4 regions of the Vibrio mangrovi genome follow, and region 1 is predicted to be linked to each of the others. Evidence: predicted binding sites of a transcription regulator. Region 1 holds the regulator's gene; each other region holds the start of a gene.
The links. Region 1 encodes CRP, which controls carbon source genes, mostly activating them, when cyclic AMP is high. Its sites were predicted from a motif close to TGTGANNNNNNTCACA; they were not measured.
Positions count from the first base shown of each region.

Region 2: a site for CRP is predicted at 5,212-5,227, ahead of recB (exodeoxyribonuclease V subunit beta). Genes of this name have one in related genera too.
Region 3: a site for CRP is predicted at 6,333-6,348, ahead of rppH (RNA pyrophosphohydrolase). Genes of this name have one in related genera too.
Region 4: a site for CRP is predicted at 4,087-4,102, ahead of OCU74_RS20280 (ExeM/NucH family extracellular endonuclease). Genes of this name have one in related genera too.

Region 1 covers NZ_AP024883.1:3,247,611-3,255,923, reverse strand. Annotated here, with positions in the region: gene OCU74_RS14525 (LysR family transcriptional regulator) at 1-710, shown strand, start outside; gene OCU74_RS14520 (aminodeoxychorismate/anthranilate synthase component II) at 844-1,425, shown strand; gene OCU74_RS14515 (aspartate aminotransferase family protein) at 1,679-2,890, shown strand; gene astA (arginine N-succinyltransferase) at 2,983-4,005, shown strand; gene OCU74_RS14505 (DUF1338 domain-containing protein) at 4,071-4,868, shown strand; gene crp (cAMP-activated global transcriptional regulator CRP) at 4,943-5,575, opposite strand; gene OCU74_RS14495 (phosphoribulokinase) at 5,828-6,697, opposite strand; gene OCU74_RS14490 (YheU family protein) at 6,809-7,021, opposite strand; gene OCU74_RS14485 (hydrolase) at 7,121-8,113, opposite strand; gene OCU74_RS14480 (TIGR02444 family protein) at 8,182-8,313, opposite strand, start outside.
Region 2 covers NZ_AP024883.1:896,647-904,959, reverse strand. Annotated here, with positions in the region: gene recD (exodeoxyribonuclease V subunit alpha) at 1-1,404, opposite strand, end outside; gene recB (exodeoxyribonuclease V subunit beta) at 1,401-5,030, opposite strand; gene recC (exodeoxyribonuclease V subunit gamma) at 5,433-8,313, opposite strand, start outside.
Region 3 covers NZ_AP024883.1:2,864,665-2,872,977, forward strand. Annotated here, with positions in the region: gene OCU74_RS12630 (thymidylate synthase) at 61-894, shown strand; gene OCU74_RS12635 (hypothetical protein) at 932-1,666, opposite strand; gene lgt (prolipoprotein diacylglyceryl transferase) at 1,700-2,506, opposite strand; gene OCU74_RS12645 (sulfite exporter TauE/SafE family protein) at 2,551-3,345, opposite strand; gene ptsP (phosphoenolpyruvate--protein phosphotransferase) at 3,365-5,611, opposite strand; gene rppH (RNA pyrophosphohydrolase) at 5,614-6,132, opposite strand; gene mutH (DNA mismatch repair endonuclease MutH) at 6,839-7,504, shown strand; gene OCU74_RS12665 (NADP(H)-dependent aldo-keto reductase) at 7,821-8,313, shown strand, end outside.
Region 4 covers NZ_AP024884.1:931,801-940,113, forward strand. Annotated here, with positions in the region: gene OCU74_RS20270 (bifunctional diguanylate cyclase/phosphodiesterase) at 118-2,640, shown strand; gene OCU74_RS20275 (extracellular solute-binding protein) at 2,806-4,002, shown strand; gene OCU74_RS20280 (ExeM/NucH family extracellular endonuclease) at 4,336-6,924, shown strand; gene OCU74_RS20285 (aldose 1-epimerase family protein) at 7,217-8,313, shown strand, end outside.

The sequences.
Region 1 (8,313 bases):
GACGTTTGCTGAAACAGTATACGGATGTGGCATTTCAGGCTTTAGAAGAAGGGAAAGAGCGTCTGCAACAACAGGATCCTTCAGTGCTGGAAATCTCTTGTGAGCCCACGCTGACGATGCGCTGGCTAATGCCGCGGCTGGATGGTTTTTTCCGGGAAACCGGAATTGATGTACGCTTGTCGACGGCCGGTGGACCAGTCAGACTGGGACGTTCCGGGTTATCGCTGGCTATTCGTCGGGATGATTTTGTCATCGATCGTGATTATCGGAGAACTGTGCTGGTGGATGAGTGGATCGGGCCGGTCTGTACTGTTGATTACTGGCGGCAAAACAGTCAAAGTCCGGAGCGGATGAAGCGTTTGCATACCCGAACCCGTCCTCATGCATGGGATGACTGGTTGTCGCGTGATAACCAGAGAAATCTGCACTCCTTTGGTCAGGATCAGCATTTTGAGCATTTCTATTTTTCGCTTCAGGCGGCAGCTGATGGGTTAGGGATTGCAATGAGTTCTTATCCGTTGATTGTTGATGAACTGAAAAAGGGGCGCTTGATAGCACCTTACGGATTTTTACGTTCCGGGCACCGATATGTGGTATTGCAGCTTCCCGACTCTGACAGTCAGGCTGAATCAGAACTGATTGCATGGCTCACTGATCAAATGTCGCTCTGTTGTCCGGTAGAAGAAGCTGAGGGTTATCTTGCACCATGATCTCCACTTGTCTTTTGGTTCTCAGTATTTTTACAAATAGCACCTAAGACGATGGATGTTCATTCTTGATTTATTGGCACTATCCTGCACAATAGCGGCCTGACTTTCAGCAGTAGTTTGGCGCGGAATTTTCATGTTACTCATTATTGATAATTATGACTCGTTTACTTACAACCTGTATCAGTACTTCTGTGAATTGGGTACTGACGTAAAAGTTATCCGTAATGATCAGATCGATATTCCCGGTATTGCAGCGCTGAATCCTTCCCATCTGGTAATATCTCCGGGGCCATGTACGCCGAATGAAGCCGGAATTTCTCTGGAAGCAGTCAGACATTTTGCCGGTCAGTTGCCGTTGCTGGGGGTTTGCCTTGGCCATCAGGCCATTGCTCAGGCGTTCGGTGCGAATGTTGTCCGGGCAAGACAGGTAATGCATGGCAAGACTTCTCCGGTTCGCCATACTCATCAGGGGTTATTTCACGGGCTGAACGACCCGCTGACCGTTACCCGCTATCATTCTCTGGTTGTTGAAAAGCAGAGCTTACCGGATTGCTTTGAAGTCACGGCCTGGACAGAAACCTCAGATGGCGGTATCGATGAGATCATGGGCTATCAGCATCGTACGCTGCCTATTGATGCCGTTCAGTTCCATCCCGAATCGATCAAAACAGAGCAGGGACATGAACTGCTGGCTAATTTTTTGCGCCGCTCGTAGCCTGTCGCTAAACACCTTTCCCGAAAAATTATCTAAAATGCAATAAAAATCATTTTTATTGCATAAATAGTCATATAGAATCAATAATGCAGAATGTTCTGAACAGTGTCATTGACGATGGTGTCGGTTACTGACACCGGTCGAACGGTATATTAAGAGCATCCGTAAACTGTCAGAATGAACCGATCATCTATAATGGTGGATACTGGTATTTGTCGGTTGTAAGCTCGTGAACGAAAAGGGGAATGCGTCAATGGCTATAGAAAGTAAAGTCGATCGGGCACAGTTCGATGAGGTCATGGTACCTTGTTACAGTCCGATGGAAGTGATTCCGGTACGGGGAAAAGGTTCCCGGCTGTGGGATCAGGCAGAGAAAGAATATATCGATTTTGCCGGAGGCATCGCAGTCAGTTGCCTGGGACATTGCCATCCGGCAATGGTTCAGGCTCTGACAGAGCAGGCTCAGAAAGTCTGGCATCTGAGTAATGTGATGACCAATGAACCAGCCTTGCGTCTGGCAAAGAAATTAACGGAACTGAGTTTTGCAGAAAAAGTCTTTTTCGCCAACTCCGGGGCTGAGGCTAACGAGGCTGCACTGAAGCTGGCCCGTCGTTGGGCCGCAGATAATTATGGCCCGGAAAAATCTGAAATTATTGCATTTGAACAGGGATTCCATGGGCGGACGTTTTTTACCGTGACCGTTGGAGGACAGTCGTCCTACTCCGATGGCTTCGGACCGAAGCCGTCAGATGTTGTGCATCTTCCTTATAACGATCTGGGAGCATTCAAAGCTCAGATTTCAGAGCGGACCTGTGCGGTAATGATGGAGCCGTTACAGGGAGAAGGCGGTATCATTTCTCCGACACCTGAATTCATTCAGGCGGTCAGAGAGTTGTGTGATGAGCACAATGCGTTACTTATCTTTGATGAAGTCCAGACCGGTAATGGTCGCACCGGTGACTTTTATGCTTATCAGGGAACGGGAGTGACTCCGGATATACTAAGTACCGCGAAATCTTTGGGTGGCGGTTTCCCGATTGGGGCGATGTTAACCACCACGGAAATTGCATCTCACTTTAAGGTTGGTGTCCATGGCTCAACCTATGGCGGGAATCCTCTGGCCTGTGCTGTGGCAGAAGCTGTCGTTGATATCACATCTCAGCCTCAGGTGCTTCAGGGGGTAAAAGAGAAAGAGCAGTTGTTCCGTGATGGATTGCAACAGATCAATGCTAAATATCCGATATTCAGCGAAATTCGTGGTAAAGGCCTGCTACTGGGCGCCGTACTGACTGAAGCCTGGCAAGGACGATCCCGGGAAATATTGCAGGCGGCAGGAAAAGAGGGCGTGCTGGTCTTGGTTGCCGGAGCGAATGTTGTCCGCTTCACACCTTCGCTGATTATTGATGATACAGATATCCATGAAGGTTTGCAGAGACTGGAAAAAGCTATTGCATCATTAACTTAGTGACATTTTAGCTCAGGATCTGGGCGATCCTGAGCTATGCTTATAGTCAGACTGCGTTCATTTCGGATGCAGATTTTCAGGGAGAGACATCCATGCTTGTGGTTCGTCCCATTGCAATGGCTGACTATAATGCACTCTATCATTGTGCAATAGAATCAGGTTATGGATTTACATCACTGCCCGTGAATGAGGCATTACTGTCTCATCGTATTGAACATTCTGAAGCGAGTTTCGCTAAAACCGGTATTCAGGCTCCGACAGATGAAAGTTATCTGATGGTCGGCGTGGATACAGAAAGTGGCCGGATTGCCGGTACAACCGCTATCGAAGCTTATGTTGGCTGGGATGCGCCTTCTTATTCTTATCATATCAGTACGATTCTTCATTCTTCCCGTCGTCTGGGAGTCAACAAGATTGTGAAGTTACTGACGCTTGGCAATAACTATACCGGGTGTTCAGAGCTGTGCACACTGTTTCTTTTGCCTGAGTTTCGTGTCGGACTCAACGGACGTCTGATGTCAAAATGCCGTTTTCTGATGCTGGCTGAGCACCGGGAGCGTTTTGCCCAGACCATTATTGCTGAAATGCGTGGTGTTTCTGACGAACAGGGAAACTCTCCTTTCTGGAAGTGGCTTCAGGAACACTTTTTTTCTATCGATTTTTCTCTGGCAGATTATTTAACCGGTTCGGGACATAAAGGGTTTATTGCGGAACTGATGCCTAAGCTGCCGATTTATATTAATTTACTGACTCCAGAAGCACAGGCTGTTATCGGACAGGTCCATGAAAAAACGAAACCGGCTTTAAAATTATTGGAAGAAGAAGGTTTTACCTGCCGGAATTATGTCGATATTTTTGATGCCGGTCCGACAGTTGAGTGTGATTTACGGCATATTGAGTCGGTGAGGCATTCGGTCTCTGCAACCGTCAAAGTTGCAGCACATAAGGGCCGCCAAAAAATAATGCTTAGTAATACCTCATTTGAATTTTTCCGGGCAACAATTGCTGAGGTTGATTTTCGCCTGGAATCTGAGACTGTGATCGTCACGCCTGAAGTTGCCCGGGCTTTGTTGATCCAGTCTGGTGATCGGGTCCGTTTTCTGCTGATCTCCTGAAATATTCAGAGATGGCAGACGGTGCCCGGTGAAGCCCGTCATTGTTGATAGAGAAGGAGGCGCTTATGACGCCGGACTCACTGTTTACTGCATTATGGCAAGATTATACAACCAGACTTTGCCCGTCAGCATGGCGGGTTCATGAACTACTTCAGGAGAATGAGCCGCTGATCAATGACCATATTGCATTGCGTACCTTTAATCTGCCACAGGTTGGTCTTGAAATTGTCGCTCAGCCATTTCTTCGTCTGGGATACATAGCCAAAGGACATTACCAGTTTGAACAGAAGATGCTGCGAGCACAGCATTTTGAGCATCCTAATCCTAAATTACCCAAAGTTTTTATCAGTGAACTGGAAGTAAACCGTTGCTCTGAAGCATTGCAGAAGATTGTCCGAAGTCTGGTGTCTCATGTGAAGCCTGATATGGTTACGGACGTCGATTTTCTTTATGGCGGACGTTTATGGCCCATTTCACTGGAACAGTATTATCTGCTGGCAGAAGAAAGTGAGTATGCTGCCTGGGTTGCTGCGCACGGATACGGAGCCAATCATTTCACTGTCAGTGTGAATCAACTGTCTCGATTCAATCAGGTGGCTGAAGTGAATGCTTACCTGCATCAGCATGGTTTTGTCATAAACGCAGCCGGGGGTGAAGTGAAGGGATCGCCGGAACTTTTTCTGGAGCAGTCATCCACGATGGCAGATCGGGTTGTCGTTGAATTTGATGAAGCGGAACTGTTGGTTCCCGGTGGGTTCTATGAATTTGCCAAACGTTATCCGATGGCAAATGGGATGTTGTATCCCGGATTCGTTGAAGCATCAGCCGACAAAATCTTTGAAAGTACACATCATCAGCGGTGAATCATATTGAAGGGATATCAGTAATAAAAAAGCCATCCGAGGATGGCTTTCTACTTATTGGATCAGGGAAGAAATTATCGTGTACCGTATACCACGATTGTTTTTCCGTGGGCTGAAATAAGGTTTTGCTCTTCGAGCATCTTCAAAATGCGGCCAACGGTTTCACGGGAGCAGCCAACGATTTGACCGATCTCCTGACGGGTAATCTTAATCTGCATTCCATCCGGGTGCGTCATTGCATCAGGTTGTTTTGCCAGATTCAGTAATGTCTGTGCAATACGTCCAGTAACATCCAGGAAGGCCAAATCGCCAACTTTCTGGCTGGTTACCTGAAGGCGGCTTGCCATTTGTCCTGCCAGACGCATCAGAATATCCGGGTTTACCTGAATCAACTGACGGAATTTCTTGAAGGAAATTTCTGCAACTTCACAGGGAGATTTTGCTCTGACCCAGGCTGTTCGTTCCTGACCTTCTTCGAATAAACCAAGTTCACCGATAAAGTCACCCTGATTGAGGTAAGAAAGGATCATCTCTTTTCCTTCTTCATCCTTTATCAGAACAGCAACGGAACCCTTCACGATGTAATAAAGCGTTTCCGCTTTTTCGCCTGCATGAATCAGCGTACTTTTCGACGGGTATTTATGAATGTGACAATGTGAAAGAAACCACTCTAATGTTGGATCGGTTTGAGGTTTACCTAGAACCATAATATCTCTCTTCCTCTGCAGGGTATGCTTGCTGCTTTCCATGTTTTAGCGAAGCTCGAACTGAATACTTAGCATAAAAGCACTTGAGAAAGCCTGCAAGTTGTCTTCTGTTTCGGTTTCAAATAGTATCCTTTTTCTTACACAATTTCTTGACTTTAATCGTGTCATGACCGTGATTTTGTACGCAAAAATGTGCTCATTGTCACGGTATAGGAACTAAAAGCACCAAATTCTGTCCCATTGAATCGTTTGTTAACCAATTTTCCCTGTTTCAATCAACTGCTGAAGGATTGGACGAACGATCAATTCCATTGCAAAACTCATTTTTCCTCCCGGTACGACAATGGTGTTATGTCGTGACATAAACGAACCGTCAATCATCGCCAAAAGATAAGGGAAATCGACCTTTTTAATCCCACGCAGACGAATGACGACAAAACTTTCATCCAGGCTCGGAATCCCCTTGGCGCTCAGAGGATTCGAGGTATCAACCGTCGGAACCCGCTGAAAGTTGATATGTGTCCGGGAAAATTGAGGAGTAATATAATTCAGGTAGTCATCCATTGAACGGACAATCGAATCCATCACCGCTTCTCTGGAGTGTCCCCGATCCCGGGTATCCCGGACATATTTCTGAATCCATTCCAGATTGACAATCGGTACCATGCCTATCAGAAAATCAACATGCTGAGGGACATTTGTCTCTCCATCAACAACACCGCCATGTAACCCTTCATAAAAGAGGACATTGGTATCGTTGGGCAGATCCTGCCAGGGAGTAAATGTTCCCGGCATCTGATTATAAGGAACTGCTTCATCAAATGTATGCAGATAACGGCGAATTTTTCCTGTCCCGGAACGACCATATTCCCGGAAAAACTCTTCCAGTGCAGGAAAGTCATTTGCCTGAGGGCCGAAATAACTGATATGGCGGCCCTGCTCCCTGGCCTTACGAATTTCTACGTCCATTTCCGGCCGGGTAAAGCGGTGAAAACTGTCACCTTCAACCCAGGCTGGCTTGATTCGCATCATGTTAAACATTTTGCGGAAGGCTTCGGAGGTTGTCGTTGTACCGGCTCCGGAAGAACCGGTTACGGCGATAATCGGATGTTTTGCTGACATGACATACCTTGTCTTATCATTCACTCAATCAACCGATTTCCCGGTTTTTTCTCCGGGAAATCTGATTCACTATATCATGGAAATCGGTGCTGTCACCGGACAATTGATGAATTAACGATATCTGTTTAGTTGAATATCAACGGATTCATGAAGTTCTGAATAAACGATGACTGCTTCACCGGTCTGAATTTGCTGTTTGACCTGGGCAACCTTGTCCTCAAGAGACACTTCCTGCTCGCCGTAATCGGTCCCTTCCCGGAGAATAAACTCCCGGATCAGGTTATCGAGTGTGTCCGGATCGATCGTTTGCCAGGGAACAATCATAGTGATGACTCTCTATTTTTTACTCAGGTATATCTGACTATTATACTCAAATGAACTCAATATGCATATTTGCGGATTTTTGATAACTTTTCATAATAATCATCGCTTTTCCCGATAATATCGTTTTTCCCGATAATATTGCGGCAGCATTTCTTCCAGCCAGAAACGGGGTCTGAGGATGCTGCCACTCAAAAAGCCGACATGCCCGCCATGTTCCAGAAGCTGATAGTGTATTGTTTTCGGAAGTGGAGTGTTAGGAATGACTGCGTCTGTCATAAACGGATCGTCTTTCGCGTGTAAAATCAGGGTTGGCAGGCGAATCCGGTCCAGTTTAGAAATTGCCGAACATTGCTGATAATAGTCCTGAGCATCGGAAAAACCGTGTAAGGGAGCAGTAATCAGATCATCGAATTCCTGTAATGTTTTCAACTGGTGGATCAGTGGTTGAGTGATCGGAATGGCCTGCTGAAGTGTATCTAACTTGCGGTAGGCATTTTTCTTGAGTGAGCTGAGCAGATAAGTCTGGTAAAGACGGGAAAATCCCTGATTGATTCTGCTTGAACATGCGCCCAGATCGAAAGGAGCGGAAATAATGGTCGCGCTATTGAGCAATGGTTCATCGGCAAACTCGGCCAGATAATTCGCCAGCATGTTACCACCGAGAGAAATGCCGGCAGCCATTTTGTAATTACCGGGGAAACGCAGGCTGACTTGCTCCAGAAAATAGCGGGGATCACTGGTTTCTCCCGAATGATAAGCGCGGGGACGGCGATTAGGTTGCCCGTCACATCCCCGGAAATGCATCATGACGGCCAGCCAGCCTTGTTGGGCAAAGGCATGCATCAGACCGTTGGCATAAGGGCTGTCAAAGTTCCCTTCCAGACCATGAAATAAAATGAACAGCGGTTTGATCTGAACTGATGGAAGGCATGGATCTTCGCTCCATGCCAGACTCAGAATATCATCATCCGGCGTTGTCAGTGTTTCCCTGTGCGGAGAAAACAGCGGTTCCCGGCGTACCCATCTGGGAAGCAGTGTCTGTATATGAGGTGTTGTTCCGCCGAAAGCCGGTTTAAATGTCAGTGAGTTAATCCGGCTCACAGTATTATCCTTTTCACAGTAATTCTGCACGGTTACTTTCCCTGTTGCTCTGATGGTAATTATTTTTGTGGTGACTGCTTTGATGACAACTGCTTTGGTGAAAATGAGGCTGGCTTACTGAAAATACCGGCAAGATGATCAGCAGCCAGTTCTTTACAGTAGCGTTGGGTCATTCGTTGTGAGCCGACAGA
Region 2 (8,313 bases), 1.3 Mb from region 1:
ATGAGTCTGCTGGCATACCTGAAGTAGTTGGGAGATATCACCAGAATTCACTGCTTTTGCCAGTTGACCAATACCGGATCGGCTGTGAAAGCGATAACTTTTCTGAAGCAGACATAAACTGTCAGCCAGTGACGGAACCTCAGCATGAGACGGCAGTACATCAAAGCGGTATCCGGTCAACCGTTCCAGTTGTATTATCTGAGCCCGGCTATACCCTGCCGACTGAAAAGAACAGATATCACCTAAAACCGCACCGGCCTCAACAGATGCAAGCTGATCTTTGTCTCCCAGTAGAACCAAACGGGCATGTTCGGGTAAAGCCGTCAGCAGTTTATACATCATCGGTAAATCGATCATTGAAGCCTCATCGACAACCAATAAATCAACATGCAGCGGATTTCCCTGATGGTGGCGGAACTCTGCACTATTCGGAATCGCCCCCAGTAAACGGTGTAACGTACTTGCCTGAGTCGGTATCTGTGCTTTCATCTCTGGCGAAACAGACAGTCGCTCAACAGCCTGACCAATAGACTCTGTCAGACGGGCTGCGGCTTTTCCGGTTGGCGCAACCAGCTTGATTACCGGTTGCTGTGCAGTTGCAGAACTTTGCTTCATCAGGGCTGCCAGTAGTTTCGCCACTGTGGTTGTTTTTCCGGTTCCCGGACCACCGGAGATCACCGCAAAACGTCGGCTCAATGCAATTGCAGCAGCCACTTTCTGCCAGTTCAGACAGACCGATTCAGGTACAAGAACATCCAGAGCAGATAAATCAGAGTCAGCCGATACCTGATGTAACAATTCATCAATTGCAGGCCAGTCCAGCTCAGATTCCCGGACAATATCAAGATGCTCACAAACCAGACGCTGTTTTTCCCCCAGCGAAGAAACCTGTTGCAATGCCTGAAATAATGCATCATATGGCCGGGGAAACAGCTGATTCAGTGTTTGAAACAAGTGCTCTGTTTGCTCCGTATCAATCGGCACCGGAGATGAAAGCGCCTGTAACCGAAAAGCCAACTGACTTTCATAGTGCCAGTAACGTTGCAGATAAAGACGTTCTCCGTCAAAGATGAGCGGCAGGTAACTTCCCGGTTCTCCGATCAATGGACAATGCCGGATAACCGTTAACCAATCGAGATTTTCTATGCTGCTTCTGACCGGATGAATATCAGCGACAGCATGTCCGAACAGCAGAAGCGAATGCTGAACATGACCGTCCTGACCAACCAATGGAACACAGATATGTCCACGGCCAAGCTCATAGCTGACCAGAGCTGCTAACCAGGCTACAGCATCCTGATCCTGTGGGCATTGCCGGGAAATAAAACGGGCAAACTGCTGATCCAGCGGACGAATTACCCGTTTTTCAGATAAAGAGCTAAGGGATTGAGCCAGCACAGTCATAGATCTAACTCCATCTGTCCCTCATGGGTTGATCGCATCGCGTCTTCCTCTCCGGTAAAAAATCGGTCCAGAGCCGTGATCAGTTCAAAGTCAGGGCGATGGGAAAAAATACCCGACGGCGTCTGTCCATCCACACCACGGAGAAAAATATAATACACGCCACCGAAGTGCTGCTCATAGGAATAATCTGTAATCCGGCTGGCAAGAAAACGGTGCAGTGCCAGCGAATAAATCTGATACTGGAAGTCATAACGGTGCTCGACCATCGCGGCTTTCAGACGGGCTGGTGTATAATCTTCACACTGATGTCCCAGATGATTCGATTTCCAGTCCAGCACATAATACTGGCCCTGATATTCAAACACGAGATCGATAAAACCTTTCAGCATCCCTTTGACCTGCGCAAAGTTCAGATCTCCGGCCTGAGCGGATAAGGAATCATACCGCTTCAGAATACGGTTCAACATCGGTGCACGCAGTTTATCAACCGGCAACAGAAACTCCATTTCCACTAAACGCTGGCGCTCAGGGATCTGACCAAGCCGCAATTTTTTCCCATCCAGCGGTGTCTGCAAAACATGGTTCAGCATCTGTTGCAAGACCGGCAGCCAGGAGTCAGAGACAGCGGCAGTTTCCATCAACACTTGTATAATCTGGGTATTGGCGTCGCTTTCCGGAGATTCAGTGAATTCAATCTGTTCAAACAGACTATGTAAAAATGTACCGGCTGTTGCCCCTTTCGGAAAAGTGAAAATCGTCTGCTCTTCCGGGTCAAAAGCATATTCATCCGCTTCACCAGCCGAGTCCAGATCAAATCCCGGAACTTCCCGTGTCGCATCCAGAAACTCATGATGGCCCGACTGCTTCACCAGGTTGGAGTAGCTGGTCATCCTCCACAATCGTTCGATCGGATGAATTTTCTGTCTGGCTGATAATTCAGGCGATGGCACATCAGAAAGTGACAGCGGCGAATCAGGAATCGGTGGCGGCGCCTCCATTACCGTTTGTCCATGTTCATCCAGCAGAGATTCTATCCCCTGACGCAGCAAAGCCGCATCTCCTGGTTCACCCTGCTGTAATAAATATCCCATCGCACATAAATGAGCACCAGTCGATCCTTTCACCGAACGGCCCTTCAACGGAGCAATTCCAACATAACACCCGAAAACGGAACGGGTCAGAGCCACATACAGCAGGCGCAGATCTTCGGCCAGACGCTCTTTTTCTGCCATAGAAAGCGCTTCTTCCCGACGAGCCATGTCCAGAACAATACGATCATGCGTCTCATCGTAATAACGGGCTTCTTTTGTCTCACGGAAACTCATCACAAAAGGGAGGAAAACCAGATCATATTCCAGCCCTTTCGACTTATGAATCGTCACAATCTGGACCAGATTTTTCTCCGATTCCAGACGCTGGATCGATGCCTCCGGGCTGCTACCCAGATTCACATCCATGATCGACTGGGTCAGCCAGCGCAATAGCCCGTGATCACTGTCGATCTCAGCACCGGCCTGCTGCAACAGTTCCCCCAGATGCAGATAATCCGTCAGAAGCCGTTCTCCGCCTTTACTCATCAGCCAGCGTTCGGCAAGGTGCCGCTGATAGAGAACGGCCCGCAACATAGGGAGAATACCCCGTTCAAACCAGATTTTCCGGTATTCCCTGAATTCCTGAACCACACTTTCCCATAAGGATTCATTGATATTGAGAGCATCAAGATAGTGAATATCCAGACCGAACAATGGAGAAGCCAGCGCTGCCCGCAAAGGACGCTCCTGATCGGGCATCAGAACGGCCTGTAATAACCGTTGGATATCGACAGCAATGTCACTGCCGAACACACTATCCCGGTTAGAAAGATAGACACTGGCGATTCCCTGACGGGCCAGCGCTTCTTTCACCAGACGTCCTTCATTACCCGTTCTGACCAATACTGCAATATGTCCGGCCTGAATTACTCTTTCTTCATCTCCGGAGCAAAGTATTCCTTCTCCCTGATCGGCAGCCTGTAAGATTGTCTGAATCCGGGCTGCCGTTGCATCAGCCATCATCTGGTAATAATCAGCTTTTGTCATGATGGCATCCGGTTCATCATCGTCCGGCCACCAGTAAGTCATGGCCGGTTGATCTTTCTGATACAACTGCCAGCGCCGCTCTTTGGCATGAGGTGGTGATGACACCGGGAAAAAGGGAATATCCTGATCGTAAAGAAAAGGGCTCTCAGAGGATGAAAACAGCCGGTTAACCGCTTCGATCATCGATTGGCCGGAACGCCAGTTCGTCGCCAGAGTGAAATGAGAACGAACCTGATGCCGGGCCTTGATATAGGTAAATATATCTGCCCCCCGGAAAGCATAAATCGCCTGTTTTGGATCGCCGATCATCAGCAGACCACACTCAGGGTGTTGTGCATAAATGTTGCTGAAAATATGGTATTGCAGCGGATCAGTATCCTGAAATTCATCGATCATTGCCACCGGGTACAATGTCCGGATCCGCAGAGCCAACTGACCGGTTGTATCCACATCTAATGCTGATGAAAGGTGAGAAAGTAAGTCATCGAACGACAGCCAGTGCTGTTCCTGTTTTGACTTCACCAACAGACTGCGACATGTCTCGATCGCATGTGCTTTCAAAGGTGCCTCAATAGAAACCGGCATAGCCAGAAACTCATCTATTTCCTGAAACAACGGATGTTCCGGTGGCGTTCCTTGCGGCGTTTTCTCATACAAAGCTTGCTGAGAGAAACGGAGCAGTTGTTCTGGTATTTCGTAACTTTCTGTCGCCGTTTCAGCCCACAAAGAGACCTGTTCTATCCATTGCGGCAAAGATTTTTTGGTGTAACTGCGCTTATTCACATCCGAACCGGTAATACATCCGGCAATGTCAGGCTTAAATTTTAACCACTGTGTTTTCAACTGCACAATACGTTGCAGGTTATCCTGATGAAGCTGTTCAAGGCTGGCGTCCATCGCTCTGACGGAAAGATAGGGTGCATGGCCACTCAGATAAGTCGCAATCTGCGCCAGCAAATCTGCCGGCGTCGGCCATAAACGCCGGACTTCGGCCGCTAACTCAACCGGTAACGGATAGAACTGACGACGCCAGTAGTCAGCAACAACCTGCGCTTTCAGACGACTTTCATCGGTGATGAATTCATGATGAAAACGGCTGCCCGACTCAAAAGCATTCTGCACCAGCATTCGCTGACAAAAACCGTGAATGGTATAAATTGCCGCAGTGTCCATCTCTCTTTCAGCCTGCAGCAAAACATCGGCCGCCGCTGCATGATCCGGGATTTCATCCAGAAACAACTGTAGAAGCGAATCATCACTATGACTGCGGGCAAATGCCAGCCGGGCTTCATGAATCCGTTCCCGGATCCGTCCTTTCAGCTCAGCAGTCGCCGCTTCGGTAAATGTCACCACAAGAATCTGATCAACCCGCAACGCACTGCTGTGGCGGCTCTGTTCATCACCATGTCCCAGCAACAAACGTAAATACAGGCCGGCAATGGTAAATGTTTTCCCGGTTCCGGCAGATGCTTCAATCAAACGCGCCCCATGCAGAGGGAAAGACATCGGTTCCAACGGAATCATGGCATCAGAGGTTGTGTGACTCATACCCGTCCTTTCAAAGAATTACAGTTCATCGCAAATGCAGCCGATTCCAAATATCAGACTTCTACGCCGTGAGCTAAGATACTCAGAATTCTGCATATTTGAGATTACCTGAACATAGAATGTGATCTAAACAATAGAATTGAAAGAAATCCATTCATGTCCCTTATACCAGACAAGAGAGTGAGATCTGACTCACGGTTAACTAACTCTTTCATCATTAATATCCGCACCATATTCGGGCAAGATACTTATCAGCACAAATGTTTATCCAAGTAAAATGCCCAATGACCGAATAATGGTCCCTCTGACCTGTGGCCGTACAGAAAACACCCTACACAAAATAACGATTTCCTGGCGGCCACCCACTTTCCTGAGCAATTTCATTACATCTCTGCAGCCAGGTTATACATCAGTATATTCTTTGATCCAGAGTCTGGGAGCTTGCAGTATCAGTGCTGTATGAAGGCGAACATCCTGACTCAGTTTGTCTGACCACAGAGGCCAGATTCTGCCGATATAAGCATTCTGCCCTTCTCCGCCAACCGCACTGAAATCGCTGCCGACAAAAGCTTCTCTCATTTTCTTATCCGCTTTATCCTGATCTTCATGCCATTCTCCCTGACGATTGAAGCCCGCTTCAATACCTGCCAGTGCAGTTCGTGGGAAATAAGCTAAAGGATAATTCATTCCCTGAATGTATAAGCGTACTAACTCATCCAGACAGGACTGAGCCTGCGCTTGCTCTATCGGCGGATAAAACAGATGGCGGACTCCGGCTTTCTGCTCATAACCAATCACATGAGTCGGGCACGATTCACCAGCTACAGCCATCACCAGATGGTCCAGCCAGGCAGACAGATAATCCTGCGCCCGGATTCTGCCAACCCGGTAACGAACCAGACCCGCAGCAAAACAGTTTGTCACCCATCCGAGCAACTGAATCGGCTGTCCGGCACCCAAAACTTCAGTCCGGATATTAATCTCCCGATCAGGCTGTGGCTGGCAGCAAAGCCCGGCAATCACATCAACCAGCGCAATGGCCTGTTCATAATTCTGCCGGAACTCCAGTTCACCGAAAGCGCCGACTGGCAACAATCCCTGCGCCCGCTTCGCTCTGACAAAGTGCTCAATCTGCTGTTCTTCTGCGTTCTGATCCAGAGCAGGACTATTCTGTCCACGCACTTCGAGCAGGGTTTCAACCAGTTCATCCAGCAATTGATAACGCTCCAGTCCACTCAGTGAAAAAGGTTCTTCATCATGGACAGAGACCAACTCATTTTCAAACCAGACCCGCAAGCGCCGGTTGAAAAAATACTGAACAGGCAAACGCCAGAAACGCTGTAATTCGACAAAATCCAGTTCCAGAGGAAATGTCACATCATCGAGAAAATCCGGTAGCCGGGAAGATTCTGTTATCTGAGGCTGGGGCTCAGGAGCTGCACCGGAAGCAACTGGTAACCACTCCCGGGCATAACTGCCGTGCCCGGAAGAGAATGCATCAGGACTGTACGGCACCATCGGATGGGAAAAGGTAAGTTGCCGGATCAGACGATCACCGGAGTCATCACAGGCCAGCTCCGCATCCCCATCCAGACAATAATTCTGATGACAATATTCCACCAGCTCACTTACCAGAACGGAAGGTAAACTGATGCTATTATCCTGAACCGAGCGCCCGACATAACTGATATAAAGCCGTTCTCTGGCAGATAACAGAGCTTCCAGAAACAGATAACGGTCATCATCTCTGCGTGACCGATCGCCGGGACGGGATTGTTCCGTCATTAAATCAAATCCTTCCGCCGGGACACTGCGGGGATAAACCCCATCATTCATCCCCAGCAGACAGACAATCCGGAAGGGAATCGAACGCATCGGCATCAGGGTACAGAAGTTAACCTGCCCGGCCAGAAAACGCTGGCTGACCCGGGCATTCGACAGCTGTCCGGAAAGATAATGATATAAAATATCCGGAGCGATCGGCGCGTCATAACGGGCATCCTGTAACTGCTCCTGTAAGTGGGTCAGCGTATCGCGAATCTGTTGAAAACTGACTTCTTCTTCCACCGAAACCGCGAAAAAATCATCTAACAGGTCATTCAGTAATACCCGCCATTCAGCTACCGGTAAGGTCTGATTCAGTTTCTCACGATAATCACGAATTCTGCTGATAAAGGCCGCCAGCTTTCCGGCCAGCTCTGCATCCAGCCCCTGAATTTCGTTATAAGGTGCAACACTGCGGTTATCCAGTTCCAGCAGCATCGCCGTATCAGACATGGCATAGCCTGCCAGCATCCGTTCGATACCAAACTCCCAGGTATTTTGCCGGGTCTTCGGCAAACCAAACTCCCCGGCCGTCTGCTCATTCAGCCCCCAGCGAATACCGGACGCTTCAACCCAACTTTTTGCCTGTAAAAAATCAGCATCGTTCATTTCAAAACGGGCCAGCATCGTCGGCGTTTCCAGCAGTTCTAACAGTTCCGAAGCCAGACAACGGGAACGGGGCAATTGCAGCAGGCGCATGAATGCCTGTAAAACCGGGGTTTCCTGATCAGCGGTTCGATCCGAGATCGAAAAAGGAATATAGCGCTCTGTGGATGCATTGCCGAATACTGCTTCAATTGCCGGACTATAGGTATTGATGTCCGCAACCATAACGATCACATCCCGGGGTTTGAGATCCGGGATATCATCAAATAATGCCAGCAGTTCATCATGCAGAACTTCCACTTCTCTCAATGGGCTATGACACTGATGAATTGACAGGGAGTTATCATCCGGACGAACCGCCTGCTTATGCGTACTGGACGTCAGGATCTGATCATTCTGATGTTCTTCCAGATGTAAGATATCAGCCTGAATCTGATGCAACAGCGTATCTCTCGGCGTGTCGATGAAAAACTCATGTTCTTCGCTTTCGGTCTGTGACAGCAGATAAAGGTTATCCCGCCCCAGTTTTCCCATCGAGGCGAGCAAACTGTTTCCGACCGCCTGACGCAGATGTAATTCATCGGTAAGATTTTCTTCGATACTTCCTTTAAGTGGAGAGCGCTCAGCACCGGTTACTAATTGTTCTCCCTGTAAGACGATCTGCTTACGTTTCAGACTCGCCATCCGGGCAAGATATTTCCGATCCCGGATTTCGCCCCAGTAATGCTGGCACGGGTTGGTCAGCATCAGGTGTACATCCGTCTGTTCACCTAAAGCCTTCAGAGCATCAATATAACGGGGAGGTAATGCCGTAATACCAAAAATAAACAGTCGTTTGGGAAGTACACCTTCT
Region 3 (8,313 bases), 380 kb from region 1:
CCTCTTACAAGTCTCAGGGAAATTCATTAAACTTATAAAAAATTAATGAATAGGCAAGTTATGAAGCAGTACATTGCATTGTTGGAAGATATTCTGGAAAACGGTGAGGTCAAAGGAGATCGCACCGGAACCGGGACGATTTCCGTTTTTGGCCGGCAAATCCGCCATAATCTTCAAGATGGTTTCCCATTAATCACAACCAAAAAACTTCATTTCAAGAGTATCGCAAACGAGCTCATCTGGTTTTTGAGTGGAGATACAAATACCGCCTGGTTGAAAGAAAATGGTGTGTCGATCTGGGATGAATGGGCAACAGAAGAGGGTAATTTAGGCCCGATCTACGGCAAACAGTGGACTGCATGGCCAACACAATCCGGAGAAAGCATCAATCAGATTGATTATGTCGTTAATGCATTAAAGCATAATCCTGACAGCCGACGTATTCTGTTCCATGGCTGGAATGTCGAATATCTGCCGGACGAGTCGATGTCACCTCAGGAAAATGCCCGGAATGGGAAAATGGCCCTTCCGCCATGTCACCTGCTCTATCAATTTTATGTGTCAAACGGCAAACTATCTGCCCAGCTATATATTCGTAGTTCCGATAGTTTTCTTGGACTGCCTTATAACATCGCCTCACTGGCATTGCTGACCCATATGCTTGCGCAACAATGTAATCTGACACCTCATGAGATCGTTGTGAGCTTTGGCGACCTGCATGCATATTCAAATCATATGGAACAAATTAAAACACAACTGGCCCGGGAGCCTCGTCAATTACCGGAACTCCGTATCCTGCGCCAACCCGAATCGATCTATGACTATCGTTTCGAAGATTTTGAAATCGTTGGTTACGACGCACATCCGTCAATCAAAGCTCAGGTTGCCATATAATTTGCACGATTCCCCGCTGCTAGGCGGGGAAGTCACATTAACTTTCAGCGGATACTGCTGTGTCATGGGCATGAATTTTTTCTCCGACCCACACCAGTAAATGCCCCAGAAACATATAAACTGCTTCCTCATACTCATTTATCGGATAGTTCAGGAAGATCATCGACAACCCCTCTTTACCGGTAAAACGGGGAAACTCGGCAAGTTGGCCATCAACCTGATACAAGTGTTTAATCTTATTGTTGACTACCCGGACTTCATTAACTGTGTCGTACTCAGGTAATGAGTCAAGCTCCAATCCGAATTCGCTGTAAACAGTCTTTATCTGAGGCCACTGGTAAGGAGGGCTGATCTCCGATTCATTCATATCAGATAAATTCGACTTCAATAGCACATAAGCCCGCTTGGAAAATTGCTCGACAATAGACCACAGTCCAATGATTGCAGACTCATCTGCCAGATTTTTTACCCTCTGTACATCAGTATCATTGGAATGAATAAACTGAGAAGCCTGATACTTGATATATTCCTGTTCGTCTTCATCTTCAGTCTCTTCCAGCTTCTTCCTGATTTCTGCAGAAAAATCATTCAATGCAGAGCACTTCTGATTCAATTCCTGATAAACAATTTCATGAAACAGGCAAAAATTATCAATCCTTTCTTCAAGCTCAACACTCAGACCGTGAGTTTTATACCGACAGGTATCAAATTGATTTCTTCCCATCCCGGCAATGTGTCTTGATAATCTGGTTTTTAGTGAATTTAAAGCCATTTAGCAAACCTTATTGATCTTTCTCTTATGGACTTACCGTGCAGGCAAACCTGAACGACGGCGATAAGCCCAGAACATCAGAAGAGCACCGGCAATGATCATCGGCAAAGAGAGGATCTGTCCCATAGAAATAAATCCGGCAAATAGTCCCAGTTGTGCATCCGGCTCTCTGAAATACTCAACAAAAGTACGACACGCGCCGTACCCGATTAGGAACAGGCCAGCTACTGAACCATAAGGACGAGGTTTGCGAATAAAAAGATTCAGAATAATAAACAGAAGTACGCCTTCCAGTGAGAATTCATAAAGCTGTGAGGGATGACGCGGCATCGGGCCGGCACCCGGAAATACCATCCCCCAGGGAACATCAGTCACTCTTCCCCAGAGTTCCCCATTCATAAAATTCCCTAAGCGCCCCAACGCCAGACCGAAAGGTACCAGCGGAGCAACAAAATCAGCGACAGCAAAAAACTGGCGCTTGTTGCGTTTCGCATACCAGAACATCGCCGTAATGACCCCAAGCAGACCACCATGGAACGACATGCCTCCAGTCCACACCTTAAACAGATATAAAGGGTCTGCGAGGAAATACTCAAATCCATAAAACAGAACGTAACCAACCCGTCCGCCAATCACTACGCCAACGAATCCGGCGAATAAGAGATCTGATACTTGATCTCTCGTCCATCCACTTCCCTCTTTATCTGCTCTCCGGTTCGCAAGCCAGGTCGCAAAAAGAAATCCGAGCAGATACATCACACCATACCAGCGAATGGAAAGCGGTCCGATAGAGATTAAAACAGGATCGATATCCGGGAACTGAAGAAACTCCTGAGGCATAAATCTTTACTCTTTATTCAATAACTGTTTATGACATACCACGCTCAGCGCAGCAACATATGAATTGATACAAACATCAGAAAGACGGAGAACACTTTCTTCAATACTGATGTTGGTAATTCGGTAGCGAGCTTCGCCCCCACTTTAGTCGTAAACATCGACGCGCAGGAGACAAACAACAAGGCGGGCAGATAAACATAACCCAAACTGTATTCCGGCAGATCTTTAACCGCAAAACCATGCCAGATAAAACCAATCATTCCAGACAATGCAATCATGCAGCCACACAATGAAGATGTACCGACAGCTTTGCGCATTTCCACACCATGCCGGTTCAGATAGGGAACCGACAGCGCACCGCCGCCAATACCGGCCAGACTGGCAATCATTCCAATCATGCCGCCACTCATCATCATTAAACCCGCCCCCGGCATCGGTTTAGCGGTACGCTGACGAATCGAAAGAAACATCTGAACGGCCAGAAAAAAGACGATAACCCCAAAAACTCTGGGCAAGTACTCACTCGGCATCCAGTCAGCCAGCGTAGCCCCGACAAACCCACCGATGACAATACCGGGAATCAGCCACTTCACAGACAGCATATCAATGTTGCCATACCGTAAATGGTTAAAAGCCGAAGAACCGGATGTCAGAATAATACAGGAAAGAGAGGTGGCCAGAGCAATTTGCATCGCATGTTCGGCGGCAATTCCTATCTGAGGAAGCAAAAACAACAAGGCAGGCACGATAATCAAGCCACCACCAATACCCAGCAGTCCGGCCATTACCCCGACAAAACCACCTAGCACAACAAGCAGCAGGACAAATGTTATGGTCACGATAATTCCTCAGATTAACTTAATTTTTACCAGCACGAATAAAGCCGGCAAAACCGAATTCTTCAAAATGAGTCTGCATCATACAATAAATATCATGACCATAAGGTTGCATCAGCGCCTGTGATGCAAGTTTTTCAAGTGTTTTAATTTCTGAATGGCGAATCAAATATTTCACTTTCGCAACATTCGAAGTATTCATACTCAATGCCCGGAATCCCATACCAATTAAAAGTAATGCCCCTATCGGGTCACCCGCCAATTCTCCACAGACACAAACATCAATCTGATACTGATGACAAACATCAGAAATATGCTTTAACGCCATCAATACTGACGGATGCATGGATTCATAGACATCAGCAACCCGGGCATTGTTCCGGTCAACTGCTAATAAATATTGTGTCAGATCGTTTGTTCCGACTGAAATAAAATCCACTCGGTTGGCTATCTGGGGTAACAGGTAAAGCATTGACGGGACTTCAACCATGACGCCAATTGTTGGCATCTTTACCCGCTCATCGACTAAAGAAACTTCTTCAAAAGCCTGATGAATCAGAGCAAGAGCATCATCGAACTCTTTCATCCCGGAAATCATCGGTAACAAAATTCCGAGATTATTTGTCTCGGTACTGGCTCTCATCATCGCCCGGAGCTGAATAAGGAAAATATCCGGATGATCCAGTGTGAACCGAATACCACGCCACCCCAGAAATGGATTATCCTCTTCAATCGGCAGATAAGGGAGAGGTTTATCTCCGCCAACATCCAGTGTTCTCATCACCACTTTCTTGTTGGGATATGTGCAAAGAACCTGACGATAAAGCTGTGTCTGTTCTTCTTCGGAAGGAAAACGATTCTGCAATAAAAAAGAGATTTCTGTGCGGTACAAACCGACGCCATCAACTCCCTGATTAACTGCGGCATTGTTCTCTGTATTCAGTCCGGCATTCAACAGAATCTCAACCGGATATCCATCCAAAGTCACAGCTTTCTCGGACAAACCTTCATTTGCCATTTCCGAAAGCTCACTTTCTTCTTCCATCAGCTCCTGATACTCTGCCAGCACTTCGGAATCCGGTGAAATATGGATGAACCCGCTATAACCATCAACGATGGCTAATTTATTATTAATTTCTTTAAAATTTAAGGACACACCCATCACGGCAGGAATGCCCAAAGCACGGGATAAAATTGCAGCATGAGAGTTTGCCGCACCTTCCAGTGAGACTACGGCCAAAAGCTTATCTTTCGGAATACTGGCCAGAATCGAGGCGGTTAACTCTCTGACGACCAGAATAATCGGTTTTTCCAGAGTCAGCTCTTCCTGTTCACTGTTGTACAAGAAATACAGCATTCTCTGGCCAAGTTCCCGGAGATCCTGAGCTCTCTCCCGCAGGTAAACATCGGACATTCCGGAAAAACGTTCAACATATGATTCGACAACCTGACGTAATGCCCAGTCAGCCCGGTCACCTTTCTGAATTTGCTCCTTCAGATCCTTACGCAGCATCGGATCATTGAGTAAATGGGTAAACAGGTCAAAAATCGCCAGAGTTTCTTTATGAATATCGCCATCGAGCTTCTTGCGCATCCGTCGAAAATCACTCAGCGCATTTTCAACTGCCCTCGATAACCACTCCTGCTCTTTCTTTATATCCAGCGTAGAAGCAGGCAAAACATTTTCCAGCTCAGGCTGGGAGTTATCCCACCAGAATTCACCGATAGCAACACCAGGCGATGCGCCGATGCCACGAACTACAGATTGCTGTTTTGAAAGCGACCACAATCCCTGAGACTGAGCATGTGCAACCAGCACAGCCAACTGAGCCGACAAGGTGACAATAAATGATTCTTCGATTTCGCTGAACTGACGGGGAGAACGCTGTTGGACAACCAAAACCCCCAGCACTTTCTTACGATGAATAATCGGCGTACCTAAAAAGCTCTGGTATACCTCTTCACCCAATTGCCGGAAATATTTAAAGTGAGGATGTTTTGATGCTTCGGCCAGATTAATCGGCTCAGCAGAACGTTTCACTAAACCGACTAACCCTTCATCAAAACCGATGTGAATCTTGTTACCTTTAAATTTCAGCCCCTGAGTCGCAATCAGTTCAAGGCGTTGCTTTTCTTCATTGGCCAGATAAATCGTGCAACATTCGGTATTCATTGCCTCACAGGTTTCTTTCACTAGGACGTCAAAAGCCTGATGAACATCTTCCACTTTTGAAACCCGTTCAACAATTTCCCGAAGCTGAGAGAGCATGTTTATCCTCTTTTCCCTTTGCGTTTACCTTTCATCTTCCGTGCTTTAAATGGCATCGCAACGGAAGCAAACTCTTTCATTACCCGCCGATAAACATCGCGCTTAAATGAAACAACCTGCCTTACCGGATACCAATAACTCACCCAACGCCAACCATCAAACTCAGGGGTTACTCCACGCTGCATATTAATTTTAGACTCATGACTCTCTAAACGCAGGAGAAACCATTTCTGTTTTTGACCAATACAGACAGGTTGAGAATCCCAGCGAACCAATCGTTTGGGAAGTTTATACTTCAGCCAATGACGACTGGATGCAATGACCTTCACATCCTTTTTTGTTAAACCAACCTCTTCGTATAACTCCCTGAACATCGCCTGTTCCGGAGTCTCACCATGATCAATTCCTCCCTGAGGAAATTGCCAAGAGTGTTGTCCGTATCGTTTCGCCCAGAATACCTGACCATGGTTGTTGCAGATTACAATACCGACATTCAGCCGATAACCATCGCCATCGATCACTGGCAAACCTCTAATAAAATTTAACTTCTCCCGATTTTTTCATAGATCCCCGAATGTAGCAAATATCCATTGACAAGAAAGACAAAAATAATCCGTGGATTAAATCGGATATCAGCAGGTCGATACAGCAACTTATCAACATGGGATAACAAATTTGTTCGATCTTATTCACCTTTTCTGTGAGTAACTATGTGAAAAAGTGATATATTACTCACAATTTTCAGAGCAACATCTCCCAACAAGCTTTTTAAAACTCAAACAACAAAATTTTATTATTTATTATTAATCAAATAGTTAAATTAAATCCATCGCTTTCACTAATCTCTCAAAGATCTACAAAGATCAAATCCCCATTCACATCGAACAAAGATCAACCACCACTATCTTTATCCACATCATTCTGGATAATTCGTTAAAAAAATTGCAAATTATTCTCTCTAAACCCCTGTGTATTCATCCATGATTTAACACCTGTCACGAACTTATATAAAAAATTGTGGATAAGTTGAGGAAATGCTCTGCGCTCCGATCTTTCAGACAAACAATGACCTGCTCTCACTTCATCTGGTAAACTAATGAAAATTACATCCTGAAGTGTTGCTTATATACACATGAATGTCTGCCCCGCCTAGTGAGTGTTGATCTTTCGTGATGTTTTTTGCAGCAGTTTATCGTGCATTTAGCCAGAGCAGATCAACACGCCCTAATGAAACCAGAACCAAAAACAGAAAGTGAACTACTTGAAAGAGCCTGGGAGATTGCCGGGCTGAGTTTTGCTGAACTGGCGAAAACCGCTCATATGCAGGTACCTGCGGATCTGAAGAGAGACAAAGGCTGGGTAGGACAACTTCTTGAATGGCATCTGGGGGCAACAGCCGGCAGTAAACCTCAGCAAGATTTTGAACAGTTAGGAATTGAACTAAAAAGTATCCCGATCAGCTATACAGGGAAACCGTTGGAAACCACCTTTGTTTCTGTCGCTCCACTAACCGGTGTCCATGGCCTGACCTGGGAAAGCAGTCATGTCAGGAACAAACTTTCGCGGGTTCTCTGGATCCCGGTTGAAGGTGAACGGGATATTCCGGTTTCTGACCGAAAAGTCGGTGCTCCTCTGCTGTGGAGTCCGTCACCAGAAGAAGAGTTACAACTCAAAAATGACTGGGAAGAATTGATGGAGTTCATTGTGTTAGGCCGGATAGAACAGATTACTGCCAAACATGGTGAAGTCCTTCAGCTTCGCCCCAAAGCTGCTAATGGCAGGGTAAAAACCGAGGCTTATGGCGCAAGCGGTAAAATTATTCGTACCTTGCCCAGAGGTTTTTATCTCCGGACTCAATTTACGGCACAAATCCTGGCACATCATTTTATTTAATCACAACTTCAGTTCATTCATCATCACTCCAGTGATGACAATGGGGCATCATCCTTTTCTTTAAGCTTCATCCGGATTGAATAAATTCAACCACAGAAGCCCATAGACCTATGGTATACCGACAGTAAAATTTCTGTTTCCTTTTCAGTAGGAATTTCGCTTATAGTGAAAGACCAAGCATATACCCAAGTGGCCTCCGTCACTCTGGATCCTGCATCTTGAGGTTACTTGGATCGATCTATAAAGCTCAAATTTAACTAAGAAATGTGCAGTCAGAACTGCCTAATCATTAGTTTTTCGACCAAAAGGAAGTTATATGCACTATACAAAGCTGCCTCACTCAACATTGGAAGTCAGTAAAATCTGTCTTGGTACCATGACCTTCGGCGAACAAAATACGCTTGATGACGCTTGTAGCCAGCTTGACTACGCCCTTGAGCGGGGAGTCAATTTTATTGATACGGCAGAAGTATATCCCATTCCTCCCAAGCCGGAATCTCAGGGAAAAACAGAAGAATTTATTGGTCAGTGGCTGGAAAAATCAGGCAAACGGGAAAAAGTAGTTCTGGCAACCAAAGTTGCCGGGCCAGTCACCGCCGGACCGAGAAATCCACTTCAGATCCGGGAAAATATGGCACTGGATCATCGCAATATCCATCAGGCTATCGATAGTAGTCTTGCCCGGCTGAAAACAGATTATATCGATTTGTACCAGCTACACTGGCCGCAACGCCAGACAAACTGTTTCGGTACTCTGAACTACCCGGAACTGCCGGAAAAAGAAGAAGTCACTCTGATCGAAACACTGG
Region 4 (8,313 bases), on a different replicon from region 1:
GAAACAAAACCGGTTCCGTAAGGATGAAATCATCTCACATCCTTAGTGTCCCGCACCGGACCGTTTTATCCCTGTTCTATACTCAAAATGAAGTCCATGTTGTAAACACTGACATTAATGCTAAAACTCGATAATAAAAAACTATTACATATTATTCGTTATGCCCCAGTTATCGTTGTCACCCTATTTGCAATCGCCGTTAATATCATTGCGATTGAAGACAACCAATCGATGGCTCAGTACAGCATTGAAAATTTGCGGGCAGAACTTCTCAACACGCAGCGTGAAAAAATTCGCGAACAGGTTCGTTATGTCATCAGAAAAGTCCGGACTGAGCGTTTTTTATCAGAAGCAAAGCTAAAAGATCACGCTAAACAGCGAGTCTATGAGGCCTATCATGTTGCGCACTACATCTACAATAGCAACCAGGGAAAACCTAAAGCGGAAATAGTCCATCTGATTACCGATGCCCTGCGCCCTCTCCACTTCTTCAACGAACGAGGCTACTTTTTCATCTTTACCCAGCAGGGTATCAGTGTGATGAACGGCTTAAGACCAGAGCTTGAAGGGACGTCGATCCTTGATCTTCAGGATAGCCGGGGAACTTACTTTATCCGCAACTTCATCAAAAAGTTTGAACATTCACAGGAAGGATTCTACCAGTGGTGGTTTCAAAAACCGGGTCAGTCAAACCAGCAGGACTTTCAGAAAATCGGTTTTGCCAAAACATTTGAACCTTATCACTGGTACATCGGTACCGGTGAATATGTGACTGCTTTTGAGAATGCTCTGAAAAAAGAAATTCTTGAGTGGATCTCTGAATATGAGTACGGAGAAGGCGGATACTTCTTTATCATCGACAAACAAGGCACATTACTTGCCCATCACTACAATGACTTTTTAGGCCCGGAACTTACTGTCGGAAAAAAAATTGATGACTCGTTACGACAGCAGATTCTGGCACAGGTTCGTAACGGTGGCGGTTATATCCGCTATCAGAAACCACTGACGGTCGATGGAAAAATTTCGCTGGAACAAGTCAGTTATGTCACTGAAATCAAAGGCTGGGACTGGATTGTCGGAACCGGATTTTACTCTCAGGTCTACGAGAAATACCTCAGCTCACAGGCACATCAGCTCTCACAGTATAAAAAGCAGAGTCTGGCTAAACTGAGTACTCTCGGTATCGTCTCCATCCTTTTGCTGATCGTTGTTTCCCTGTATGTCAGCCACCTGATCGCCCGCCGGTTCAATACTTTTCAGCAACGTATCGTTGACGATGTAAATGAACTGGAAAACAGCAAAGATAAAATGGAATTCATGGCGCTACATGATGCCCTGACAGGATTACCAAATCGTCTGTCCCTCCAGAAAAAAATTCAGGAAAGTATCAACTTATCAAAGAAACACGGCACCCACGCCGCCATTATGTTTGTCGATCTGGATGATTTCAAACATATCAATGATCTACACGGACATGCGACGGGAGATCAGCTTCTGTGTTCAATCAGCCGCCAGTTCGAATCCGTACTGGAAGAAACAGATCTCGTGGCCCGTTTTGGCGGTGACGAGTTCATTTTCTGCTGTGCGGATTTACAAGGTACCGATGAAGCCAGAGAAAAAGCTGAAATCATCCGCCGCCTGTTTGATGAACAATTTGTAATCGGCGGAAAAATTTTATCCGTGGGCTGTAGTATCGGTATCAGTATGTATCCGGATGATAGTGATGATCCGGCTGCGCTGATTCGCAAAGCCGACATCGTTCTTTACCATTCCAAAGCAATCAAAAAGGGACAGATTCTATTTTACGATCAACATATTAATGAGCAGGTGCAACTCGATCTGAACATTCATCATGAGCTGCAACGGGCACTGATTAATCAGGAATTCAGCGTCTGTTACCAACCCCAGATAGAAGCCAACAGACACCGGCTGGTAAGCGTTGAAGCATTGATACGCTGGAATAATCCACGTCTGGGCAATGTTCCGCCGGCAAAATTCATTGAAACAGCAGAAGAAACCGGGCTCATCCATGATATTGGCTTATTCGTTTTCCGCCGCGCCTGTGAGGAAATTTACCGCTTATCTCCCAACGGTCATAATGCCGTACAGCTATCGGTCAATGTATCACCCACTCAGTTAGTGACACCCCACTTCCCGGAACAACTGGCGGAAATATGTAGTGAGATCGGGATTCATACTCATCGCATTACGCTGGAAATTACCGAAAATATCTTAATTAACAAACTGGAAACTGCGATACCGATTCTGAATCAGCTTCGGGTACACGGATTCGGAATCTCACTGGACGACTTTGGCACAGGTTATTCTTCTCTGAGTTATATCAATAACCTGCCGTTAACAGAAATTAAGATTGATCGCTGTTTTATCGACCGGATGCTGAACAATCAGCAAAGCAATATGCTGGTTAAAATGATCATTGGTATCGGCAAATTCAGCGGTATGACGGTAGTAGCTGAAGGTGTTGAAACACAAGAACAGTATGAACAGCTCATCGAATATCACTGCGATTTAGTTCAGGGATTCTATTTTGACCGCCCACTCACATTTGAGCAGCTCACACACCGTTATAAAAATTATTACAGCGCTTACGTCAACAACTTTCCATACTCGTACTAGCCTGGTGTGCAAGTATGCTGTTTAACCGGGATCAGCCATAAGGAAGCAGAGAAAATGGGAAATGGTATGCAATACGCCAGCAGAGGGTCTAAATACAGATTATACAGTGCCATCCTATTATGGGGATGTTCTGCGGTGTCCGTGGCAGCCCCGACAGAGATCACAATGTGGCGCCATTTAGCCAATATTCGGGAAATGAAGGCTTCTGCAATGGCTGTTGAGCGGTTCAATCAATCGCAGCATCGATGGAAAATTGTTCAGGAGAACATCCCGGAAGCCTCCTATACCCAACTCATCACTGCGGCAGCAAAAGCAGAACAACTCCCTTGCGTCATCGACCTCGATCAACCACTGGTGCCCAACTTTGCCTGGAATCAGTTTCTGCGTCCGCTGGACGGCCTGATCGATGCCCGAATTCTCGACGCATTGAATTCATCAGGCAAGGGAACCTATCAGGGAAAAACCTATTCTGTCGGACAATTTGACGCTGCTCTGGCACTGTTTACCCGCAAGTCGCTGCTCAAAAAAATTGGGGTTCGCACACCAACCCTGACACATCCATGGAGCAAAGACGAATTCATGGAAGTTCTGGATAAAATCAAAGCCACCAGAACCTATCAATATCCATTCGATATCCGGAGTAACGACATGACTGAATGGCTTCCGTATGCTTTATCGCCAATGATGCTGTCCTGGGGAGCCGATCTCATCAACCGTAATAACTATGTTGAAGTCAACGGTATTCTCAACTCACCCAAAGCAATTGAATTCGGTCACTGGCTCTATTCACTGGTTACGAATCACTACATTGAGCGTCATCCAGCCGATGATAAAGGGCTGCTCACCGGCAGAGTTGCGATTCAGTATCATGGTTCCTGGGCTGTCGGAGAATTCGAGCGGGTATTAGGTGATGATCTCGCGATTCTGCCCGTGCCGGATTTTGGTCATGGCCCAGTCATCGGTGGTGGTTCCTGGCAATGGGCAGTCACAACAGACTGCCCGTATCCCGAAGGAGCAAAAGCTTTCCTGACCCATATGGTTTCCACCAAAGAAATAGCCACTGTCTCGATTTCAGCAAATGCTATTCCGACACTTCCTGCTGCTACTTCGTTGACTCAGGATTTTGCCCCGAATGGGAAATGGCGTATTTTCTACGAATTCTCGGCCCGTTTTGCCAAAGTCAGACCGGAAACTCCTGCCTATGCGGTGATTTCCTCCAGTTACAAAAAAGCAATCAACGCCATACTGGACGGCGAAGACCCTCAGATTGCTCTGGATTATGCCGTCGATAATATTGAAGCAGCTATAGAGCACAACAAAGGTTACGGGTTTCCACTACCAGTGAAATCATCAACACCATGACATCTCTTTCTTGATTCCCTCCGATAGAAAGCATTTTTTGTTGCATATAAAACGTGACTAATATCAACTTATTGATGCTAGTTATGCGACATAAATCTCAAATTCATTGAAATGTATTTTTAGTTTCATATTAAAAAGTAAAACTAAGCCACGGAATAGTTATCTGATAAATAAATAGCTATCTGTTAAATAAATAGTTATCTGTTTAATAAATTAGCTATCGGTTTGATAAGTAATCGTCAGTTCCGATAAATCATTGCCGGTTCTGACCATTTATCAATCTGTTTTATAAATCTCATATGACAATGGAAGGCAACGTCAGGTGGTCACAAAATGAAATTAAAATCTTCGTTATCATATCTTTCGATAGTCATCGGAAGCACACTTTCACTATCGGCACATGCCGATATTATTCTTTCACAATATGTTGAAGGCTCAGGATTAAACAAAGCTATCGAGATTGCCAATACCGGAGATGCATCGGTTTCTCTGGACGGCTATGCTCTGGCAAAATCAACCAACGGCAGCGGAGCGTGGGAAAACCAGCTTCCTCTTGATGGGCGGACAATTCCGGCTCACGGCGTATTTGTGATTGCCAATAGTCAGGCCAGTAGTGAAATTCTGGCCCTGAGCAATGAAACCGACAATACCGTCGTGAACTTTAACGGTAACGATCCGATTGCTCTGCTGTTAAACGGTTCCGAACATGACGTGATCGGTGCAATGGGCGGCAGTTATTTTGCCAAAGATGTGACCTTATCCCGGCTGGCTGACAGCCTCACGCCGTCATCCACCTATATTGCTGCGCAATGGACAACCGCTGCGGCCAATAATATTGACGGGCTCGGTTCTCTGGACAGTACGGTTTCAACATTTACCTGTGAAGGTGAATCCTTTACACCGATTCAGGAAATTCAGGGCGAAGGCAGCCGTTCTCCGCTTCTCAGCGGCTCAGCCAATACAACCGACGGCGAATACGCGGTTCAGGGTGTCGTCAGCGCAGTCACAACCGGGCTGACCAAAGGATTCTACCTTCAGGCGCTGGAGAATGACTACAACGACAATACATCTGAAGGTCTCTTTATTTATACTGGTCAGTCAGCTTCTGACTTACAGCCCGGAGATGTCGTCTGTGCCAAAGGAAAAGTCAGTGAATATTATAATCTGACCGAACTGCTGGCCGACAACCGTCAATGGGTTAAGCTCGGAGAGCAGGCTGCGCCACAGGCAACCGACATTGTCCCTCTCGAGTCTGATGACAATTTTGCCCAGACGCTGGAACGCTACGAAGGCATGCTGGTCAATCTGCCACAGAATCTGGATATGCGGGTCACCCGGACATTCAGTTACGACTATGACGCCAGACGCAACAATATGGTACTGGCTCAGGGCCGCCTGAATACCCAGCCGAACCAGAATTTTGCCGCAGGTTCCGAACAGGCCAGACAGCAAAGTGAAGAAAACGCACAGCACCGTCTGTTTATTGAGTCGGACCAAGTCGCAGATAATGGTGCCATCCCTTACTATCCTCAATTCGGCCGCAGCGACATTGATCAGGATGGTTCTACCGAAGATTATATCCGGGTCAATGACACTCTCAGCGGTGCCGAAGGTGTTCTGACCTACAGTTACGGTGATTATCGTCTGATTATGACCAACACTCTGACTCAGGATAACTTTGTTCACAACTCACCCCGCCAGTCAGCACCACAATTACAGCAAGGTAACCTGCGTATTGCGACCTTTAACGTGCTGAACTATTTCAATTCACCGTTTGGTGGCGATGCAAATCCTTATGGAAGTAATCGTGGTGCCAAAAGTGACGCTGAGTTTGAAATCCAGCAGGAAAAAATTGTACGTGCCATCCTGAAACTGGATGCCGACATTATTGGTCTGATGGAAATTGAAAATAACGGCTTCGGTGATGGCGGCGCGATTCATCAGTTGGTTGAACAGCTCAACCTGAATATTGCCGAACCGGAAAACCGCTACCACTATGTTGCCATCGATAGCAATCAGGATGGTGAAATCGATGCCCGTGATACCGTTGGCACCGATGCAATTACCACCGGCATCATCTATCGTAGTCAGGCTGTCACACTGGCAACGCCACGTGTTATTCACATGCCATCCCAGCAGGCACCGGAAGTGTTTGATAAAGACGGCAATATGATTGAAGACGGTAAGAACTACCAGCGGGAAACACTGGCACCGACCTTTAAAGTCCGCGCCAACTCAGGAAAAGAGCAAGAGCTTACTGTTGCTGTGAACCACTTTAAATCCAAAGGCTCAACCTGCTGGGAAGATGCTGCCGCTGTTGCAGATGGCGGACAAGGCCAGCAGGATGCGGATTTCCAGGGATCATGTGAAAACTTCCGGGTCGCTGCTGCCGTAGCTTTGGGAGAAGCGTTAAAAGAGATCCCCGGACATCAGGTTATCCTCGGCGATCTGAATGCCTATGGTAAAGAAGATCCACTGTTGGTTCTGACCGACTACACACCGGAGAAATACGGAAAAACCATCCATGCGGCAAGAAACACCGTCATCAACGGAGAAACTCAGTTTGGTGATCAGGGTGCCGACATCACGCACGGATATGGTTATCTCAGTGCTCTGAATATGATCCATCCGGACAACTGGAGCTACTCGTACAATGATGAGGTTGGTTCTTTAGACCATATTCTGATTAGCCCGAGCCTGAAAACGTATGTTGTCGATGCAACAGACTGGCATATCAACGCGGCTGAATCACCGCTGTTTGACTACACAAACAAATATAAAGGTGATCTGCCCAGATACCACGATCAATATCGTGCTTCAGACCACGATCCAGCCGTACTGGAACTGGAAATGGGTGGTTCTGTCGGCGGTATGTTGCTGGTTTCCTTATTCGGACTACTGGCAATCAGACGTAAAGCATAATCACACCGAAAATCAGGGGACAATCAGTCCCCTGATACTGCAAACCGACTCACTCTCTTTCCCCCAAACCGCACAATTATTCCTCAATTGCTGAACGTGATTCATCAATCAGAAATTGGTCAGCATTCTGTCAAACATAAGAATTTGGTCACACCTTCACTGATTTGCATTTGATCCTGAATTCTGAGTTTGTATGTTATTAGCTGAATCGATTCAGTAAACCATAACTCAGTAACAATAAGCTGTAGTTCAACACAATAACAATGAAACCAATAACCAAGGATCAAACGTCATGAAGATTAAACCACTCGTCGCCGCCCTCATCATCGCTGCCCCCGGTCTGGTTAATGCCGCAGAATTCGTGCTGACCGATGCCACAACCAATATTGATGTCGGTGCGTGGAAAGTCACCAATAAAGATCTGGGTATTCAACAACCGTTCTCTATCGAAAAACGTCAGTTACACGGTGGTAAGCAAGCCGGAGTCGAAACACTGATCATCAATAACGGAGAGCTGGAAATTACCTTAGTTCCGACCCGTGGCATGGGAATATTTAATGTCAAAAGAGACGGGAAACGGATTCTCGGCTGGGATTCTCCGGTCAAAGAAATCGTCAATCCGGCCTTTATCGATCTGGAAAGCCGCAACGGTCTGGGCTGGCTGGATGGTTTCAATGAGATGATGGTTCGCTGTGGTTATGAATGGACCGGACACCCGGGTGTCGATGATAACGGGCAACTGCTCAGTCTGCATGGCCGTCTTCAGAATACCCCGGCTTCAACAGTCAAAATCACCATTGATGATAAGGAACCTTATACCATTACGGTTCAAGGTGAAGTCTCTGAAAGAACCTTTAAAAAAGCAGAACTGGTCACGCTTACTTCGTTTTCAGTCACTCCCGGCAGCAATCAGTTTGCCGTCCATGACACGTTAACCAACAAAGCCGATTACGAAGACGAGTATCAAATCATTTATCACTCCAATTTTGGTCGTCCGATACTGGAAAAAGGCGCAAAAATTACCGCCGCAGCCAGCGAAATTTCACCGTTTAACGATTACGCGAAAAAAGGTCTGCAAGACTGGCAAACTTATCTCGGCCCGACCAAGGGATATGATGAGATGGTTTATAACCTGAAACCGATCGGAGACAAACAGGGCAATACGCTCGCCGTCCTACATAACCAAGCCGGTAATCAGGGCGTTTCCGTCGGCTATAACATCAAACAACTACCGGTACTGACCATCTGGAAAAACACCGACACGCTGCAACAGGGTTATGTCACTGGTATCGAACCGGGAACCAGCTACGCCTACAACACCAAGTATCAACACCCACTGGGACTGGTACCAAAAATCGAACCCGGCGCTTCCAGACATTTTGACGTCAC